2 regions of the Ruminococcus gauvreauii genome follow, and region 2 is predicted to be linked to the other one. Evidence: a T-box and tRNA genes for the amino acid it is inferred to sense, from the RefSeq annotation. Region 2 holds a T-box; the other holds one or more tRNA genes.

Region 1 (9,569 bases), 640 kb from region 2:
CCGCAGGCGTGCATGACACCGGGGTTCTGTGACTGGAAACCATTTCGAAACGGGAGATGCTCAGGCTGCTCTTGTTCACACACCGGAAGTGCGTCGATGTCAAAGCGGAGCGCGGTGACTGGTCCGGGACTGGTACCGCACCGCAGGATACCGATCACGCCGGTCTCATGGCCGCAGACTTCCTTGCTGCTTATAACCTCATATCCCCACCCGGACAGCAGCCCGGCGATTTTTCTGCTCGTGCGATACTCTTCCCACCCAAGTTCCGGATGGCGGTGAAAATCCATTCTGAGAGATTCCAGTTCCGGCTGCAGCTGTGCTGCGCGGTGTTCTATGTTTTCATACCATGTCATATACGTTTCCTCATAATCTTTTGGTTTATTTTTCTTGTACAAAATTCTACACTATTTTACATCATTCCAGATAAACATGGTATACTTAGTTAGAATATTTTAAATGTGGAAAAGGAAATTCATATGGAACTGAAATACTTGCAGTACTTTGTGGAAATTGCGGAACAGAAGAGTATGAGAAAAGCGGCGGTTGCGCTGTATGTGACACAGCCCAATCTGACCAGGGCGATTCAGAACCTGGAAGAGGAGATGGGGGAACAGCTTTTGATCCGGTCCAACCACGGAGTCAGCCTGACGACTACGGGGGAGAGCCTGTATTACTACGCACAGTCCGTGATCAGCCAGCTTCATGAGATTGAATCACTGAAAAGAAAAGACCGGGAATACATGCAGAATAAACTTGAGCTTTCCATTGGGAATATTATTCTGAAAGACGAGATCATGCTGCGTTTTCATGACAATATGCAAACCCGACATGCCAATATCTCAATCTATGAGACTTCTGTGGAACGTGTACTGGAACATGTGGCGAATCTTGAATCAGAGATTGGGATTATCGTAATAAATACACGGCAGCTTCCGACGGTGAAAAAAATACTGGATATTAAAGGACTGGCTGCAAGTGAGATCTCATCCAGCCCTCTATATGCCCATGTGGGCGAGCAGAATCCCCTGTACGGAAGAGAGAGTATAAAGCCTGAAGAACTGCTTCCATACGGATATATTCACCTGCCTGCTGATTATTTTGCCAGTATCAACCAGATGGTTTCCCTGGGCAGCATTCGTCTGATGGATTTTAAAAAGACGATTGTGATCAACAATTATCATGCCATTGTCAATATGGTAAAGCGCACGGATTCCTTTATTTTCGGAAGCAAGTGGCAGATAGAAGAGCTGCGGAAAGGGCACATCGGAAGCTGCAGGCTTGAAGACTGTGAAATAACGAAAAAACTTCTGTGGCTGAAACGAAAGAAAGAAATCTTGTCAGAACAGGCAGAAGAATTTCTGGAAATTATTATGGAGAACTATGGCGACTGAGGAAGCTGGTGATAATATTTTGTTATCACGGAGCCATCAGGAATAAGCATTATCCAAAAACGAACTCCTCCGCTATAATGAGTATAAATTAAACGAGACGTTAATTGTCATAAATAAGGAGGAATTTGTATGTTTAAGAAACTTGGGAAAAAAGGTTTATTGAGCCTGCTGACAGTGGCAGCGGTTGTTGTAACGACGGTGGGGTCGTTTGCGGTGTGGGATGTATTGGATGCTACGTCCACTGGTACACTGACAATGACAGACAAGGCGGTTGTTGTAAGCACCACATCAGCCCCTACATATGAGGAGACTGCAGGTGAGCTTGGTGTTAAAGCACCTGTTTATCAGGCAGACGTGGTATTTGACGTTAAAAATGTGCCAGATCCAAATAATGTACAATTGGCATTAGATTGCAGCATCAAAAGTGGTGAAAATTCTGTAAAGGATCATTTTACTGTTGCGGTAACTGAAGCGGATGGTGCCTCAGGTTTAAGCGGCTTGACAGATGCAGATGTGACGGAAGGGGCAAATACATACCATATAACTATAACACCGGATGATACGGATGATGCCAGAGCACTGGCAGAAGCAGGAACAGCGTTGACTGTTGACGTCAAGGGAACATTATCAGAAAAAACACCGTGAGTGAGTTTACAGATACGAACGCTATAAAATGCCCTATATAAAAGGAAAAACTACCATCTCTATTCAGATGGTGTTTTTTCTTTGCTAAATATATATTAGATTTGACTTATATATTTTTTGGAGATTCCAATGAAAAAAGCCCTGAAAATCACAGGCAACATCATCACCGCCATCATCGCAGTGACATTGGTCGCCTACATAATCGGAATGAAATTCTTTCCGGAACAATTGAAACATACGGTCGGGTTTCAGACGTTCGTGATCCTGACCGACAGTATGGTGCCGACGATCCCCGTGGGTTCTCTTGTGGTTGCAAAAAATATCGGAGATGACCAGGAGATCCCGGAGGGAACCATCATCTCGTTTCGCGTGGACCGCCTCGGTGAGGACTCGGTGTTCACACATTATTACCGGAAGAAGGAAGTCGATGAAACCGGCAGGGAGCAGTACTACACCCATGCGGAGGGCGCTGACCGCTATGATGATTATACGACGTACCGGGAAGATATCCTGGGAACGTACGTGATGCACATTCCGTTTGCCGGGAAGCTGGTGCTGTTCTTGCAGAGCCCGTTTGCGCTGCTGGAGGCTGGCATACTGGGAATCATTTTTGTGATCAACCGCATTTTGTGGGCGAAATTTGATAAAGAGGAAAAGGCGCAGAAAAATGAACTTTAGACCGTCAGTCCGTGACCGTATGCGGCACCCTAGTATACTCGTAGAGAAAGAACTGCATCCCCTGCTTTTGCCCGTTGATCGTGAAGGATGACTCCTTTTCACATTTTCGTACCATGCCCTGATGCTCATAAAACTGATAGTTGCAGCTCGTATCAGTAAACAGGTAAAAGGTATGAATCCCCTCTCTTTTCATATATTCTGTCAGACGGCCGAAGAGCGCTTTGCCGATTCCTTTACCGCGGTATTTCGCGCTGATCGCGAAGAACGCGACTTCACCGGGGTATGTCTGATTACAGGTTTCTAAAAGTTCTTTGTCTACGCTGCTCACATTCTTAAAAATCCCAGATACCTTTCGGCCTTCCCGTGAACACAGCAGGGACAGGGTCGAGAACAACAATCTCATACGAAGCGAAAAAGGGCATCGGTGTTTGGCGATGTTTTTCCCCATGATAATACCCACGGGAACGCCGCCGACAACGGCTGTCTGCGTATATGTCTGATTGGCGAGGCAGCTGTCCAGATAGACCGCCGCCAGCTTCCGGGCGGTTTTCTGACTGCAGAATCTGTCATATTGCCAGGTTTCGCGTATCACGTCTCTGATAGCCTCATAATCCGATGATTGAAAGTTTCTGAGCGTTACATGTTCTTGCATTTTTTATGATCTCCTTTATACTTTAATTATCACTGGTGACGACATATAGCATCATAATCCGTACAGTAACTGTACGGTCAAGAGGTATTACAAAGATGTTGAACAGTAAAACGAAATTATTTACGATAGGTCAGTTTGCAGCCCTGCATGAGATCAATAAGAAGACTCTGATGTGGTACGATGAAGTGGGGCTGTTTAAACCTGCGGTTCTCGGGGGAGAACAATTACAGATATTACACGTATCACCAAAGCTCTGTGCTGGAGACAATCCTGATGCTGAGGGAGTTAGGAGTTTCGATTAATGAGATCACAGAATTTATGAAGAACCGTTCTGCTGATGCGCTTAATACGCTTCTGAAGGAAAAGATACGGGAAGTGGATAAGAAGATTCTCCATCTGAAAGCTGTCAGAAAAACGCTGGAGGCTCGTCAGGCGGAGACTTCTGCGCTGTTGACCTTGAATCTGTCAGAAATAAGTATTGTTGAACAGGAAGAAAAGTATCTGGCTATTATTCATACGGATGCGGATATGCCTTTGGAGAAAGAGATCGAAGCAGTCGTTGCAGAGACGAAAAAATATCACCTGAATCGCCTGTACGATGCTTCTTACGGGTCGATGCTGTCCGCTGAGAGCCTTTATGCCGGCGATCTGGAAAACTATTCTGCGCTGTTCATAGAAATTCCCGGCCCCAAAGAGGACTGTGGGCTGTATGTGCGGCCGAAAGGAAAATATCTGAGGGCATATTGCAAGGGCAGCTGGGATAAGCTTCCGGAGAAGTATAAAGAGATACTGAGCTATGCCAAAAACCATGGGCTTACCTTGATGGGTCATGCATATGAAACAGGTGTCAATGAAAGCATGATAGATTCGATGGAGGAGTATATTACACAGATAGACATCCCGGTAAATTGACATTTTTAATGGATTCTTAAGAGAGTCTTCATTGATATCTTCCAGTAATTGGGCTATAATTTACAATTACTTAGGGGAGAGTAAAGATTATGGAGCAGAGGAAGAAACGAGAGAAAAGGTTCCGGAGATCCGGAATGATATTGACGCTTTTACTGTTGACTGGATTTACAGAGACTGTATTCGCATCTGGAATAAAACAATTACCCCAGCTGGAGCCTGTATTGCCGGAGGTATCAGAAGAACAGTCAGAAAATATAGTCAGCACAGAGAAACCAGAGGAGATTGAGAATGGTTTCATCGTATATCATTATGTCCGTTTCTTTGACGGGGCAGTAGAATTGACGGGGCTGGCGGACAGTGTACTGCCGGAGGAGGATATTGTTTTTCCAAAACTTCCTGTCAGGAAATTCCATCGGGGGATCGGGTGGAGCCTTGAGGAGAATGGGACCGGAGCAGAATACTATCCCGGAGATCGGATTAAGGCTGACGATATGACAGAGGGAAAGGAACCTGTGTTTTATGCGGTGTATGAAAAGACAGGCTGTACGCTCACATTTGAGGATGCCGGAACTGAGCTTAAAACTGAGACGCTGGAGGAAGGCGCCCGTTATATCATGCCTGAACTGCCGGAGAAAATCGGATACCGCAGTGCGGGATGGGCAGAGGATCCGGATGCGGAGTCGGCGGAATACACATCTGGAAAAAGCTATCTGATTACTGAGGATGTGACCCTCTATCCGGTATGGCAGAAGCTGTACACCATATCATTTCGCACAAACAACGGGAAGGCGACTGACCGTTTGAATATACTGACAAAGACAGGGATCAGAGGCGAAAAGATGACACTTCCTGAAATTCCGGTATATTCTGGGTATACCCCGGTCGGATGGAGCATATACTCAAACAGTGGGGCTGTTTCCTATAAAGCAGGAAGTACGTATATGGTTACAGGAAACAGAATATTCTATCAGGTGAATGTCCGAAGCGTTCAGTGTCCATTTATGACGACTGTGGAATTTCCGCAGAGGCATATTTTTGCGGCGGATAAATCATACATTCAGGAGAGTTGACAAATATCATCTAAAGGAATATAATCAATAATATAGCAGCGCGGGATGGAGCAGTCTGGAAGCTCGTCGGGCTCATAACCCGAAGGTCGTAGGTTCAAATCCTACTCCCGCAACTTTTAGCGCCAGGAGGATCTCCTGGCGTTTCCTGTAAAATGAAATCTTTTAAGGAGAGGATCATGGGCAGAAACAAAAAGAAAAAGTCAGGTGCAGGCAGAGTGATCTGGTGGCTGGTGCTGCTGATCGCAGTTGCAGTTTTCTGTGTATCCGGATATAAGCTTGCATCAACGATGCTGGAGTACAAAAAAGCGGACAATGAGTACGAAAAGCTGGAAGAAGAGTATGCTGAAGTTCCCGCGGAAGTGACAACCTCAGATGAAGTGGAGGAGGAAGAAGGACCGGTAATTGATTTTGCCGCGCTGAAAGCGGTCAACGAGGATATCATCGGCTGGCTTGTGGTGGAGGCGCTTGATATCAGCTATCCAATCGTCCAGTCAGAGGACAATGATTTTTATCTGCACCGGACCACGGAAAAGACATACAACTTTGCCGGCTCTATCTTTCTGGACTATATGAATAAGCCGGATTTTTCGGACTGCCATTCAATCGTATACGGACATAACATGAAAAACGGTTCCATGTTCGGTACACTGAAACAGTTCCGTGACGAAGATGTATACTCCAAGAGTATGTATTTCTGGATCTGTACGCCGGAAAAAAATTATAAATACCGGATATTCTCAGCACACGAAGTCCAGGTGGAGAGCGAAGCATATACACTCTTCAGCGGACCGGATAAAGCGTTCGAGGATTATATGAAGAAAATGAAAGACTTGTCTGAGATACCGGTGGGCGATGTGGCGTTTGATAAGATGGATCGTGTCGTATCACTGTCCACATGCACCGGAGACACATCAACACGTTTTATCGTCCAGGGGAAACGCCTGGGATAGGAGGTCATGTCTATGAACCAGATCGAGGAACTTCAGAAGATCATTGACGAGCACGATCATATCGTCTTTTTCGGAGGTGCAGGGGTATCGACGGAGAGCGGGATACCGGATTTTCGCAGCACGGACGGTCTCTACCATCAGGAATATGATTATCCGCCGGAGACGATATTGAGCCACAGTTTTTTCGTGAGAAATCCCGAAGAATTCTATCGGTTTTATCAGAATAAGATGCTGGAGCTGGATGCAAAACCGAATGCGGCGCATATCAAACTGGCGGAGCTGGAGCAGGCGGGAAAACTGAAAGCAGTGATCACACAGAACATTGACGGACTGCATCAGCTGGCGGGGAGCAGGGAGGTCTATGAACTTCATGGAAGTGTTCACCGCAACTACTGCATGAAATGCAGAAAGTTTTATGATGCGCGGTATGTGAAGGCCGCGGGCGGAGTTCCCCGCTGCAGCTGCGGCGGGATGATCAAGCCGGATGTTGTGCTGTATGAGGAAGGGCTGGATCAGGAGACCATCGAGAAATCTGTCGCTGCGCTTTCGCGGGCAGATGCTGTGATTGTAGGCGGAACATCGCTGGTGGTCTATCCGGCGGCGGGGCTGCTCGACTATTTTCGCGGAGACTGCCTGGTTCTGATCAATAAAGGGGCGACCTCCCGTGACCGCAGTGCGGATTTGCTCATCAAAAGCCCGATCGGAGAAGTATTTTCACAGATTGAAACAGGAGTTTGAGAAATGATGCAGTATGAAATCGGAGATATCGTAAAACTGAAGAAAAAGCATCCGTGCGGCAGCTACGAGTGGGAGATTCTGAGAGTCGGAGCTGATTTCCGCCTGAAATGTGCAGGATGCGGACATCAGATCATGATTGCAAGAAAACTGGTGGAGAAAAACACCAAAGGACTGCGGAAAAAGGACGAAAAAGAGTAAATTTGTACTTGCATTCAAAAGCTGTTTATGGTAGAATGAATCCTCGTGATATATTATTTTATCCTTGTTTCCCACAGTGTTGGGAGGCCAGAGACCAAAAGGAGGTAAACAGCATGAACAAGTATGAATTAGCATTAGTTGTGAATGCAAAAATTGAAGACGAAGCGCGCGAAGCTGTTGTTGAGAAAGCAAAAGGCTACATCACACGTTACAACGGCACCGTGACAGAAGTTGAAGAATGGGGTAAGAAGAGACTTGCTTACGAAATTCAGAAAATGCGTGAAGGCTTCTATTATTTCATTCAGTTTGAAGCGGATACGGAATGCCCGGCAGAGCTGGAAAGACATGTACGTATCATGGACAACGTGCTCAGATATTTAATTGTAAAAAAAGAAGCGTAATCTGCGTGACCAAACCCATTAAAGGTTTGTATAGTAGCCAGGATGAGTATTGAACAGTGAGGTAAGAATATGAACAAAGTAATTTTAATGGGACGTCTGACCAGAGATCCTGAGGTACGTTATTCCGCAGGAGAAAACGCATTGGCAATTGCAAGATATACATTGGCGGTTGACCGCAGATTTAAGCGTGACGGAGAAGCCAGCGCAGATTTTATCAGCTGTGTGGCATTTGGAAGAACTGCAGAATTTGCAGAAAAGTATTTCCGTCAGGGGATCAAGATTGCAGTCAGCGGCAGAATTCAGACCGGAAGTTATACCAACAGGGATGGACAGAAAGTGTATACAACGGAAGTGGTAGTGGAAGATCAGGAGTTCGCTGAGAGTAAGAACGCAAATGCGGGCGACACCAGTGGATATTCCAATGCAGCACCATCTCCGGCACCGACACCGAGCGCGGCGTCAGCAGACGGATTTATGAATATTCCGGATGGCATCGATGAAGAATTGCCATTTAACTAAACATTGAGTGAAATAATACAGGAGGTAAGTTATCATGGCTTATGAAAAAAGCAGCAGACCGGATTCTCCGATGAAGAGAAGAGGCGGACGCAGAAGAAAAAAAGTTTGTGTATTCTGCGGTAAAGAAAATAATGAGATCAACTACAAAGATGTGAATAAATTAAAAAGATATATCTCTGAGAGAGGAAAAATCCTCCCGAGAAGAATCACAGGAAACTGTGCAAAACATCAGAGAGCTCTGACAGTAGAGATCAAGAAGGCACGCCATATTGCGATCATGCCTTACGTTCAGGATTAATTTCTGTTAAGAGAGAGTATTTGTTTGGTCGCCGATTATGTGATTGGCAACCCTCAAATTGCATACTAATATTTAGGACCGTCATTGATATTAAATCAATGGCGGTTTTTATTATGCAAAAAAAGTACCTATATGATTGAAATCAATGGTACTTTTATTTTTGTAACTGGATTGTGATATTACTGATTAGTAACTGGCGGAAGCCAATTTTGACAATAGTCCAGGAAAGATTTTGCAATCGTTGAGATACGTGTATTTTTTTTTGTGACTACCGCTCTTGAGACCAATGCTCCGGTGCCCATTAGTGGGTTTGTACACAGATCCGGGTAGCGAATACCTGGGGTATCAGTCAGAATGGTAACTGCTGCTCCATTCTCACCCCACATCCGTGCTAACAGACGTGATGAACATATACTCAGAAAACGAGGTGAAAATCCGTTTTCCTCGCACAAATTTATAATGCGGTCTGAGAATCCTTTAGTAACACTGAGGGGAACATCCTTAAGCATTCGAACAGGAATTGCTTCGATATCAGGGGGGAACCAATTGGAATTCGGTGTGTAAATGGCAGTAAGCTGTTCCTGTATAATATACCATGCATCAAGTGATGGGGGAACATTGCCAGGAATACGCATTATACCAATTTCAATAATACCATCCCGGAGCAGACGAAGCATTTCCTCGGTGTGTACCTCGAATAAATCAAATGATACATCAGGGAAAACTCGATGAAAACTGGAAAATAACTTTGTTACCAATTCATCAGGATAAGAGTGAGTCAATCCGATTCGTAAATTTCCTCGGCTGCCATTGATGCAATCCTTGATTTCACTGTAAATGGAATTCTCCAGATAATTAATTGTTTTTGCCTTGTCATAAAGAATCTTTCCTGCAGCCGTTAATTCAATTTTTTTGGCATTACGTTTCAAAAGAGGAGTCCCGATGTTGGTTTCAAGGGCTTTTATTTGTGTACTTAAGGCGGGTTGAGCAATATGCAGAGTTCTGGCTGCTTCTGATATAGTACCAAGGTCAACGACAGTTATAAAATTTTTTAAATGTTCAGTCTTCATTAAAACAAAACTCCTTTCTATAATAAAATTAGTATACATTAAGCAAT
Region 2 (9,569 bases):
ATAAGATGACAATAAACTGTGAAAGGTGCTTGGCAGCCCAGGGGAAGTTGAATTTAAAAAAAGTAGGGGCGATAGACGGAGGTATCAGAGAAGCAGCTGTAAATGAGGGGATCAGTGAGGGCTGATCTGCAGTGACCGCATACCAGCCGGACAGCTGGGCGAGAATCCCCAGACCCCAGGTGATCAGAATGCCCCACAGGATGGAAGCCTTTACATGAAAATGGTTCATGACGGCGATGATCAGAACACCTGCCAGACATAATACCATCTGGGGACTGGAAATATCGCCAAGGCTCACAAGAGTTGCTTCATTTGCCACGACGACCCCCGAACTTTTTAAACCGATAAGCGCAATAAACAACCCAATACCCGCGGTAATACCGTATTTCAGATTGGCTGAAACAGAGTTCGCAATCGTTTCACGCAGCTTAAAGAAGGATAGCAGGATGAAAATAATTCCTTCGATGAACACTGCGGTAAGGGCGATGCGCCAGGGATCTTCGATTCCCTTAAGGTCCTGTAAGCAGACCGTATAGGTGAAGTATGCATTCAGCCCCATGCTGGCAGACAGTACCAGGGGGTAATTGGCCCATAATGCCATAATGCAGGTTGCCAGAGCAGAGGCGAGGGCGGTTGCCGTAAAGACCGCTCCGGCATCCATCCCGGAAGCGCCCAGAAGGTTGGGATTGACAGCGAGGATATATGCCATGGTCAGAAAGGTGGTGATACCTGCTGTGATTTCAGTGCGGACGGTAGTATTATGTTCCTTCAGTTTAAAAAGTTTTTCCATGCGTGTTCTTCTCCGATAGCGTTTAGATATAATCAAAGTATCGGAAAACAGCCACATTTCTATTCATATTCGTGAAAATAAAACTGATTTTTCCCGCAGCTCTTGGCCTTATACATTGCAGTATCCGCCGCTTTGTACAACGCTTCATAGGAGGAGCCGCAGACAGGGCAGCCGGCAATGCCGACGCTGATTGATATCTGCGAGATACCGTTAAGTTTAAGCTCAGAAAAACGCTGGATGATCAGTTCCCCTTTCATACAGGCAATGTCCTGATTGTCGGTATCCCCCATAAAGGCAATGAATTCGTCTCCGCCGACTCTTCCCACGGGATCATATTCCCTGAAAGTGCGGCGAAGGAGAACGCCGGCTTCTTTTAGAATCTGATCGCCGGTATCATGCCCATAGGTATCATTGATGTATTTAAAATTATCAATATCCATCATAAACAAAAAGCCGGTTTTTTTCTCAGAGAGTTCCCTGCCGATGGATGAGCGGATGCCTTCCAGATTCAGCAGACCCGTCAACGGGTCTGTTTTTGTCTGTCTAAGGAGTTTCAGCTCTTTGGTTTTCCTTCCGCTGATATTTGACAGCTTGCCCATGAGTTTTACGACGATACCCTCAGTTGCCACCGGCTGCACCTGGCATTCATACCATAACCATTGTTTATCCTTTTGCAGAAGCCGGATTTCCAGTGACTGCGGGCTGGTATTATGCAGGCAGGATCTCATCATTTTCTTAAGGGGCTGACTGTCTTCAAAATGGAGTATCTCAAACTCGTGATCCAAAAAGTGTTCAAACGTGGTCTGTTCGAGATCCAGCATTTGGGTGGCGTTGGGCGTCAGCTCTATAAGATCGGATTTTACATCGTATTCAAACAATATTGTATCGGTAAAGTTAGACAACGCTGCATAACGGGCTTCTTCAAGCTGAATTTTCTGCTGCTGCCGGATGATGACCCGGAAAACCAAGACTGCGATAAGGATTGTTAATAGGATTACTGCCAGGCTGACAGCTACGGTACTTTTAAGAATTTTGTGAAGCACCGCGTCAACCGCGCTGGTTTTGGTTATCTGCACCAGATTCCAGTCATTATATCCCAAAGAGACACTGGAACAAAAATAGTTCGTATGATCTAATTTGAACTTTACAGTGGTATTGTGATCCTCTTTAAGTGCAGGACGAAGGAGGTCGACAGACTTGTCAGACACATTATTTTTCTTCAGGGTTTCCAGAAGATTTGTGCCCATCCAGTTTTCATCGTGGTTGCTGAAAAGGATATAACCGTCGGAATCAACGATACATTGTACTGAGTTTTTATAGAAAGAAGAGGTCGGTATCGGTGTCAGCAGCATGTCGGCACTGACGGTGCAGCGCAGCATGCCGACGGTCTGTCCGCTGCGTTGTACCGGCTGTCCAAATGCAAAAAAATAATCATTCAGCCGTGTAGAGTAATGTATTGATGAGATGACGCTCTCGCCGGCCATCAGTTTTTCGTAAATCTCCATATCTTCAGCAGGGGCCGCGGGGCGCGTGACCATGTCATAGCATTCTTCAGCGGTAACGTACTGTATGGAGTATTCATAAGACTCACAGAGATTCTCCAGGTAATCGGAAGCCCATTTTCCTTCCGGATTGACGGAAGAAGTACTCAGTACCTGTGCGGCCGCGCTCATACGCCCCTGCAGGCCGGCCAACAGGGTGCTGACATACTGGCTCTGATTGAGTGCGTAGGCAGTCAGGTTTTCAGTTTCCATATGTTCAAACTGCATGTTCAGACTCTGCTGATAGACAGCAAAAAGAATGCCGACTGAAAGTATAAAGATCAGTGTGCATAGGATACTGAGACGCAGTTTGAGTTTTGGTGAGGAATTTCTCGATTTCATATCGGAATGCCCTTTTTCAACAATTAAGAATATTCATCTGTAGTCTCCTGCTTTTCAGGCTGAGGTATTGGATTTTATGTCACAACGTAAGTTGTTATAAGTATATTACGGCTGGAAAAATAAGTCAATCCGGGAGAAAGGGAAAATAAAAGGAGGCGGAAAGTCCGCCTCCTTAATATCTTATGTATCTTAATTAACCGAAATATCTTTTTAACAGGCCTTCAAATGCCTTTCCGTGACGAGCCTCGTCTCTTGCCATCTCATGAACCGTATCATGGATTGCATCCAGATTAGCAGCTTTTGCACGTTTTGCAAGATCGAATTTTCCTGCAGTAGCGCCGTTTTCGGCTGCAACTCTCATCTCCAGGTTCTTCTTTGTGCTGTCTGTTACGACTTCGCCGAGTAATTCTGCAAATTTTGCCGCATGCTCTGCCTCTTCATAAGCAGCTTTTTCCCAGTAGAGGCCGATTTCCGGATAGCCTTCTCTGTGAGCAACTCTTGCCATTGCGAGATACATACCTACCTCTGAACATTCACCGTTGAAGTTTGCCCTTAAATCCTCGATGATATCTTCGCTTACGCCCTGCGCTACGCCTACAACATGTTCAGCTGCCCATGACATTCCTTCGGACTGCTCTGTAAATTTGTCAGCCGGTACACCACACTGCGGACATTTTTCCGGTGCTGCATCTCCCTCATGAACATAACCACATACACTGCATACGAATTTTTTCATTGTTTGTTTCTCCTTTTCTTTTTTTGATTTATTTGTTATTAGTTATCTTAATTGATAATAGTAATTATTACTATTTTAGATTACCACATCTTTCTGTTGATGTCAATAGTGTTTTTTGGGATTTTTTTCCTTGATTATAACATATCATTTGGTGATGCGGAACAATTTTCACAGAGGCCATAGAAATGTGCGATATAGTTATCGATACTTCCGTTAAAATTCTTTGATGCCGCTTCCTTGATGTAATCGATATTTTCCATATCCAGATCTATAACACTGTGACATCTGGTGCAAATGAAATGATGATGCGGTTTTACATTGCCATCATAGCGGTCGGCCCCGTCTCCCGTTGTAATTTTCATGATTTCACCGATACTCTCGAGCAAAGCCAGATTTCTGTAAACTGTGCCGAGACTGATATTCGGATAAATCTGGCGGATATTCTCGTATACAGTATCCGCGTTGGGATGATCCTTACGGGAAGCCAAAAATTCCTTGATGGATTCGCGCTGGCGACTGTATTTTAAAGCTCCCATGCACCCTCCTTTCAATAATGATAATGATTACTATTACAGTATAGCATATTTTTCCTGAATGTCAACAGGTTTTTAAATTTTTCGTGGAAATGTGTTATTTACAAAACCGCTTCCTTGTGCTAGTGTATAGATAAGAAATAATACTGATACAAACACCGTGACGAAGAGAGTACCATAGACATCGGTTTTACAGAGAGATCCGGATGCTGAGAGGGATCAACAGATACTTTGGGAAGATGGCTTCTGAGAGGCGCACCGAACAGTGCATTGCACTGCAAGGCTGCGACAGGATTCGCCTGTTACAGCGAGCGGGTATAGTTGTACCCAGAGAGGTTCATACTGTGAGGTATGGACGAACGGAAGTGGTAACACGGGTGATACGGCTCGTCTTCTTTTTTGAAGACGAGTCTTTTTTGTTACGCAGGAAATTGCGCGGGAGCGCAATCTCATTTATTTCATTCAAATGAAAGTCAGGAGGAAGAAAATGGACAGCAAAAAATATTATATGACAACAGCAATTGCCTATACCTCAGGTAAACCGCATATCGGAAATACCTACGAGATCGTATTGGCGGACAGTATTGCAAGGTTTAAGAGACAGCAGGGATATGACGTGTTTTTTCAGACGGGAACGGATGAACATGGGCAGAAGATTGAACTGAAGGCGGAAGAGGCCGGTATCACACCGAAGGAGTTCGTAGATAATGTGGCGGGAGAGATTCGAAGGATCTGGGATCTGATGAATACTTCTTATGATAAATTTATCAGAACGACGGATAAGGAACACGAGGCTCAGGTTCAGAAAATCTTTAAGAAGCTTTATGATCAGGGGGATATCTATAAGGGATATTATGAAGGAATGTACTGTACACCGTGTGAATCTTTTTTCACGGAATCCCAGCTGGTGGATGGAAAATGCCCGGACTGCGGGCGTGAGGTGACACCGGCGAAGGAAGAGGCATATTTCTTTAAGATGAGCAAATACGCGGATCGTCTGATCGAACATATCAATACACATCCGGAATTTATACAGCCGGTATCCAGGAAGAATGAGATGATGAACAATTTCCTGCTTCCGGGGCTGCAGGATCTGTGTGTTTCCAGGACCTCATTCAGCTGGGGCATCCCGGTGAGCTTTGATCCGAAGCATGTGACTTATGTGTGGCTGGATGCGCTGACGAACTATATTACGGGTATCGGCTATGACTGTGATGGAAACAGTTCGGAACTGTTTGACAGTAACTGGCCGGCAGACCTGCATCTGATCGGGAAAGATATCATCCGCTTCCATACGATTTACTGGCCCATTTTTCTGATGGCACTGGACCTCCCGCTGCCGAAACAGATTTTCGGACATCCGTGGCTGCTGCAGGGAGACGGGAAGATGAGCAAGTCAAAAGGGAACGTGCTGTATGCGGATGAGCTGGTTGAATTTTTCGGTGTTGACGCGGTGCGCTATTTCGTACTGCATGAGATGCCGTTTGAAAATGATGGCGTGATCACCTGGGAGCTGATGGTTGAGCGGATGAATTCTGAACTTGCCAATACCCTGGGTAACCTGGTAAACCGTACGATCTCCATGTCAAACAAGTATTTTGGAGGCGTTGTGACGAACACCCGGGTAAATGAACCGGTGGATGATGAGCTGAAAGCCGTTGTACAGGCAACAAGAGATAAAGTGGCGAATAAGATGGAAGAACTCCGTGTCGCAGATTCTATGACAGAGATTTTCAGCCTGTTTAAGCGCTGCAACAAATATATTGATGAAACCATGCCGTGGGCGCTCGCAAAAGATGAGAGCAAAAAAGACCGTCTTGCTGCGGTTCTTTACAATCTGGTAGAGAGCATCTGCATCGGGACGTCACTGCTGGAATCCTACATGCCGGAGACCGCAGAGAAGATCTTTGGACAGCTGAATGCAGGCAGAAGGTCTTATGATGAACTGAACCGGTTTGGCTTATATCCCTCCGGCGGCAAAGTTACAGAAAAACCGGAGATTTTGTTTGCCCGCCTTGATATAAAAGAAGTCCTGGAAAAAGTAGAGGCAAAGCAGGCAGCACAGGCTCAGAGTGAGGAGCCGGAGGGCACGTTTATCGATATTGAGCCGAAAGCGGAGATCTCTTATGATGACTTTATGAAAATGCAGTTTCAGGTAGGTGAGATCATCGCGTGTGAGGAAGTTCCGAAGTCGAGAAAACTTCTGTGCTCTCAGGTGAGGATCGGCAGCAGGGTGCGTCAGATCGTGTCCGGTATTAAAGCGGACTATAAACCGGAAGATATGGTTGGAAAGAAGGTCATGGTTCTGGTGAACCTGAAACCGGCAAAACTGGCAGGCGTGATGTCAGAAGGGATGATCCTCTGTGCGGAAGATGAAGACGGAAAGCTGTCTCTTATGGTGCCTGAGAAGGATATGCCGGCGGGGGCACGGATCAGTTAATGACGAAGGAGCCGGCTATGATATTTGAGAGTCATGCGCATTATGATGATGAGGCGTTTGATGAGGACAGAGAAGAACTGCTTGGTGCGATGAGGGCGCATGGGGTTGAATACATCATCAATTCATCGGCCAGTGTCCGCGGACTTCATGGAACCGTGAAGCTGATGGAACAGTATCCGTTTATCTATGGGGCGGTGGGTCTGCATCCGGATGAGGTCGGTGATATGACGGCTGATCTGATGGAAGAGATCCGTGAGCTGTGCCGCCATGAAAAGACGGCTGCAGTCGGGGAGATCGGCCTTGACTACTACTGGGATAAGGAGAGGCATGAACTTCAGAAAAAGTGGTTTGAAGCTCAGATGGAACTTGCCAGGGAGGAAAAGCTGCCGTTCATTGTACACAGCCGTGACGCTGCCGCGGATACGCTGGATATGGTCAAAGCTCTGCACGGCGGGGACATCGGAGGCGTCATCCACTGTTTTTCCTATTCAAAAGAGACCGCACGGGAATATCTGGATATGGGTCTTTATCTCGGTATTGGAGGGGTGATTACATTTAAAAATGCCAGGAAGCTGAAAGAGGTGGTGGAATATGCCCCGCTTGCGTCACTGCTCCTTGAGACGGACTGCCCGTATCTGGCGCCTGCTCCGTATCGGGGAAAACGAAACCACTCGCTATATCTGACTTATGTCGCGCAGGCGATCGCAGAGCTGAAGAATGTATCTTATGAAGAGGTGGTGGCTGCAACCAATGAGAACGCAAAGACACTTTTTACCAGAGTAAAATGAGAAACCGGGAGGATATCGGGAAATTGACACCGTATCCTCCCGGTTTGTGCGTGATGGATCATTTTAACAGGCAGGAATCCGTTCGGAAACATTGACAGTTTCTATACCGATTGGTATAATTAATGTCAGGGAAAATCCGAAAGGAAGTTGCTTATGGATAATAGAGAAAATATTTTACAGTGTGCGCTTGCCCTTTTTTACATGAAGGGATACGATGCGGTGGGGGTTCAGGAAATTGTGGATACCGCCGGCATAACGAAACCCACACTGTATTATTATTTTGGAAGTAAAAGGGGCCTGCTGGAAAATGTATTAAAGGTTTACTGCGATGTTCTGAATAAAAATCTGGATGAAGCGGTTCAGTTCCAGGGTAAGATTCCGGATCTTCTGTTTCATGTGGCGAAGGCATATTTTGACTTTGCCGTGAGATACCGGAAATGTTATCTGCTGATGCTGGCGCTGTTTTATTCTGGAAGGGAAAACGAGGGATTTAAGACTGTCTATCCGCTGATACAGGATTATTATAACAGGATTGTCTGCATTTTCGATGAAGCGTCAGGACAGCTGGGCAATATGAACGGGAGACAGCAGCAGTTTGCTGTCGGGTTCATAGGGATCATGGATCACTATCTGATGATGCGCCAACAGGAATTCGGGGAAGACGAGATGATGGAGATTACAGACGAACAGATCCGAAGCATCGTTCATCAGTTTATGTATGGTATTTATTCTTAGAGCAGAAAATAAAGAAGGAAAAAGGGGTAGTAAATTATGGGAAAATGGTATGAAGAAGCGGTGTTCTATCATATGTATCCGATCGGTATGACAGGAGCGCCAAGGGAGAATACACAGGAAGGGGTGGTGCACCGGTTTGAACAGCTGCATCCGTGGCTCGAACATGTGCATCATCTGGGGTGTACGGCCATCTATATCGGACCGCTGTTTGAATCGACGTCTCACGGGTATGATACAAGGGACTATAAGCTGGTTGACCGAAGGCTCGGTGATAATGAGGACTTCAGGGCATTTGTGGGGGATGCTCACAGACGCGGGATCAAGGTGGTTGTGGACGGAGTGTTCAACCACACGGGAAGAGAATTCTTTGCGTTTCAGGATATTCAGAAAAACCGGGAGAATTCTCCATACTGCAGCTGGTATAAGGGGATCTGGTTCGGAGGGAATAACCCTTATAATGACGGATTTTCTTATGAGGCATGGAGGAACTGTTTTGAACTTGTGAATCTGAATCTTCAGGAAGAAGCTGTGCGCGAGTATCTGCTGGAGGTGATTCGGTTTTGGATCACGGAATTTGATATCGACGGTATACGCCTGGACTGTGCGGACTGCCTGGACTTCTATTTCATGGAAGAGATGAGACGGCGGACTTCCGAGTGGAAGGAAGACTTCTGGCTCATGGGTGAGGTGATTCACGGCGATTACTCGCGCTACATCGGCGGCGGTGAGAACATGCTGCACAGCGTTACAAACTATGAGCTTCACAAAGGCCTGTATTCCGGTCACAACGATCACAATTATTTTGAGATCGCGCATACGATCCGGCGTGAGTTTGACGCAAACGGGGGAATATACCGAGGGCTGAAGCTGTATTCCTTTGTGGACAATCATGATGTGGACCGTATTGCCAGCAAACTGCAGGTGTTCTCGCATTGTTTTCCGGTGTATACACTGCTCTATATGCTGCCCGGCATTCCTTCTGTCTATTATGGCTCGGAATGGGGGATCAGCGGACGCAAGGAAGGACCGAATGACGACTATCTGAGGCCAGCCGTTGATCTGCAGGAGGTTCTGGATGATAACCCGCATCCGGAGCTGATGGAATGGATTGTGAAACTCGGGGAAATCAGAGGAACCCATCCTGTTTCCGTATATGGAGAATACAGGGAACTGTTTCTGACAAACAGGCAGTTTGCATTTGCGAGGACTACAGAGGAAGAGGCGGTTGTTGTCGCGGTGAACAATGATGAAGTTCCCGCTGAGATACAGGTGCCCGCGCCACTGCCTGAGAAAGCGTATATCAATGCCGTTTCCGGTGAAATCTGTCCGGTGGAGAACGGCCGTCTGGCTGTTCGGCTGGAAGAAAGCGGAGCCGTTATTTTATACACATCCGCCAGGGAAGGAGAATAGGTATGGAAAAGATGTATTTTGGGGAATTGGATCAGTATTTATTTGGCCAGGGTACGCATTATGAGATTTATAAAAAGCTGGGTGCGCATCCGATGGTGTTTGATGGCAGGAAAGGTGTTTATTTTGCCGTGTGGGCGCCAAAGGCGAGGGCTGTTTCCGTAATCGGCGAATTCAACGGCTGGGCGGAAGAGGCAAACCCGATGGAAAAGGTCGGAGATATCGGTGTGTTTGAGTGTTTTATACCGGAGGCAAAG

The links. The T-box of region 2 lies ahead of metG (methionine--tRNA ligase). A T-box ahead of a tRNA ligase gene usually reads a tRNA of that ligase, here a tRNA-Met.
Region 1: it encodes a tRNA-Met, which carries the amino acid that the T-box ahead of metG (methionine--tRNA ligase) is inferred to sense. The anticodon was not compared.

What each region holds. Positions count from the first base shown of each region.
Region 1 is NZ_CP102290.1:2,613,604-2,623,172, forward strand. It holds gene NQ502_RS12580 (amidohydrolase) at 1-353, opposite strand, end outside; gene NQ502_RS12585 (LysR family transcriptional regulator) at 477-1,391, shown strand; gene NQ502_RS12590 (hypothetical protein) at 1,521-2,036, shown strand; gene NQ502_RS12595 (S26 family signal peptidase) at 2,166-2,714, shown strand; gene NQ502_RS12600 (GNAT family N-acetyltransferase) at 2,719-3,366, opposite strand; gene NQ502_RS19425 (MerR family transcriptional regulator) at 3,462-3,668, shown strand; gene NQ502_RS12605 (MerR family DNA-binding protein) at 3,622-4,278, shown strand; gene NQ502_RS12610 (InlB B-repeat-containing protein) at 4,368-5,348, shown strand; tRNA gene NQ502_RS12615 (tRNA-Met) at 5,388-5,461, shown strand; gene srtB (class B sortase) at 5,525-6,298, shown strand; gene NQ502_RS12625 (NAD-dependent protein deacylase) at 6,311-7,036, shown strand; gene NQ502_RS12630 (DUF951 domain-containing protein) at 7,043-7,234, shown strand; gene rpsF (30S ribosomal protein S6) at 7,348-7,635, shown strand; gene NQ502_RS12640 (single-stranded DNA-binding protein) at 7,705-8,154, shown strand; gene rpsR (30S ribosomal protein S18) at 8,189-8,452, shown strand; gene NQ502_RS12650 (LysR family transcriptional regulator) at 8,632-9,522, opposite strand.
Region 2 is NZ_CP102290.1:1,971,956-1,981,524, forward strand. It holds gene NQ502_RS09465 (NCS2 family permease) at 1-790, opposite strand, end outside; gene NQ502_RS09470 (sensor domain-containing diguanylate cyclase) at 850-2,673, opposite strand; gene NQ502_RS09475 (NADH peroxidase) at 2,867-3,409, opposite strand; gene NQ502_RS09480 (Fur family transcriptional regulator) at 3,544-3,945, opposite strand; T-box leader at 4,094-4,340, shown strand; gene metG (methionine--tRNA ligase) at 4,409-6,382, shown strand; gene NQ502_RS09490 (TatD family hydrolase) at 6,400-7,170, shown strand; gene NQ502_RS09495 (TetR/AcrR family transcriptional regulator) at 7,324-7,905, shown strand; gene NQ502_RS09500 (alpha-amylase family glycosyl hydrolase) at 7,942-9,315, shown strand; gene glgB (1,4-alpha-glucan branching protein GlgB) at 9,318-9,569, shown strand, end outside.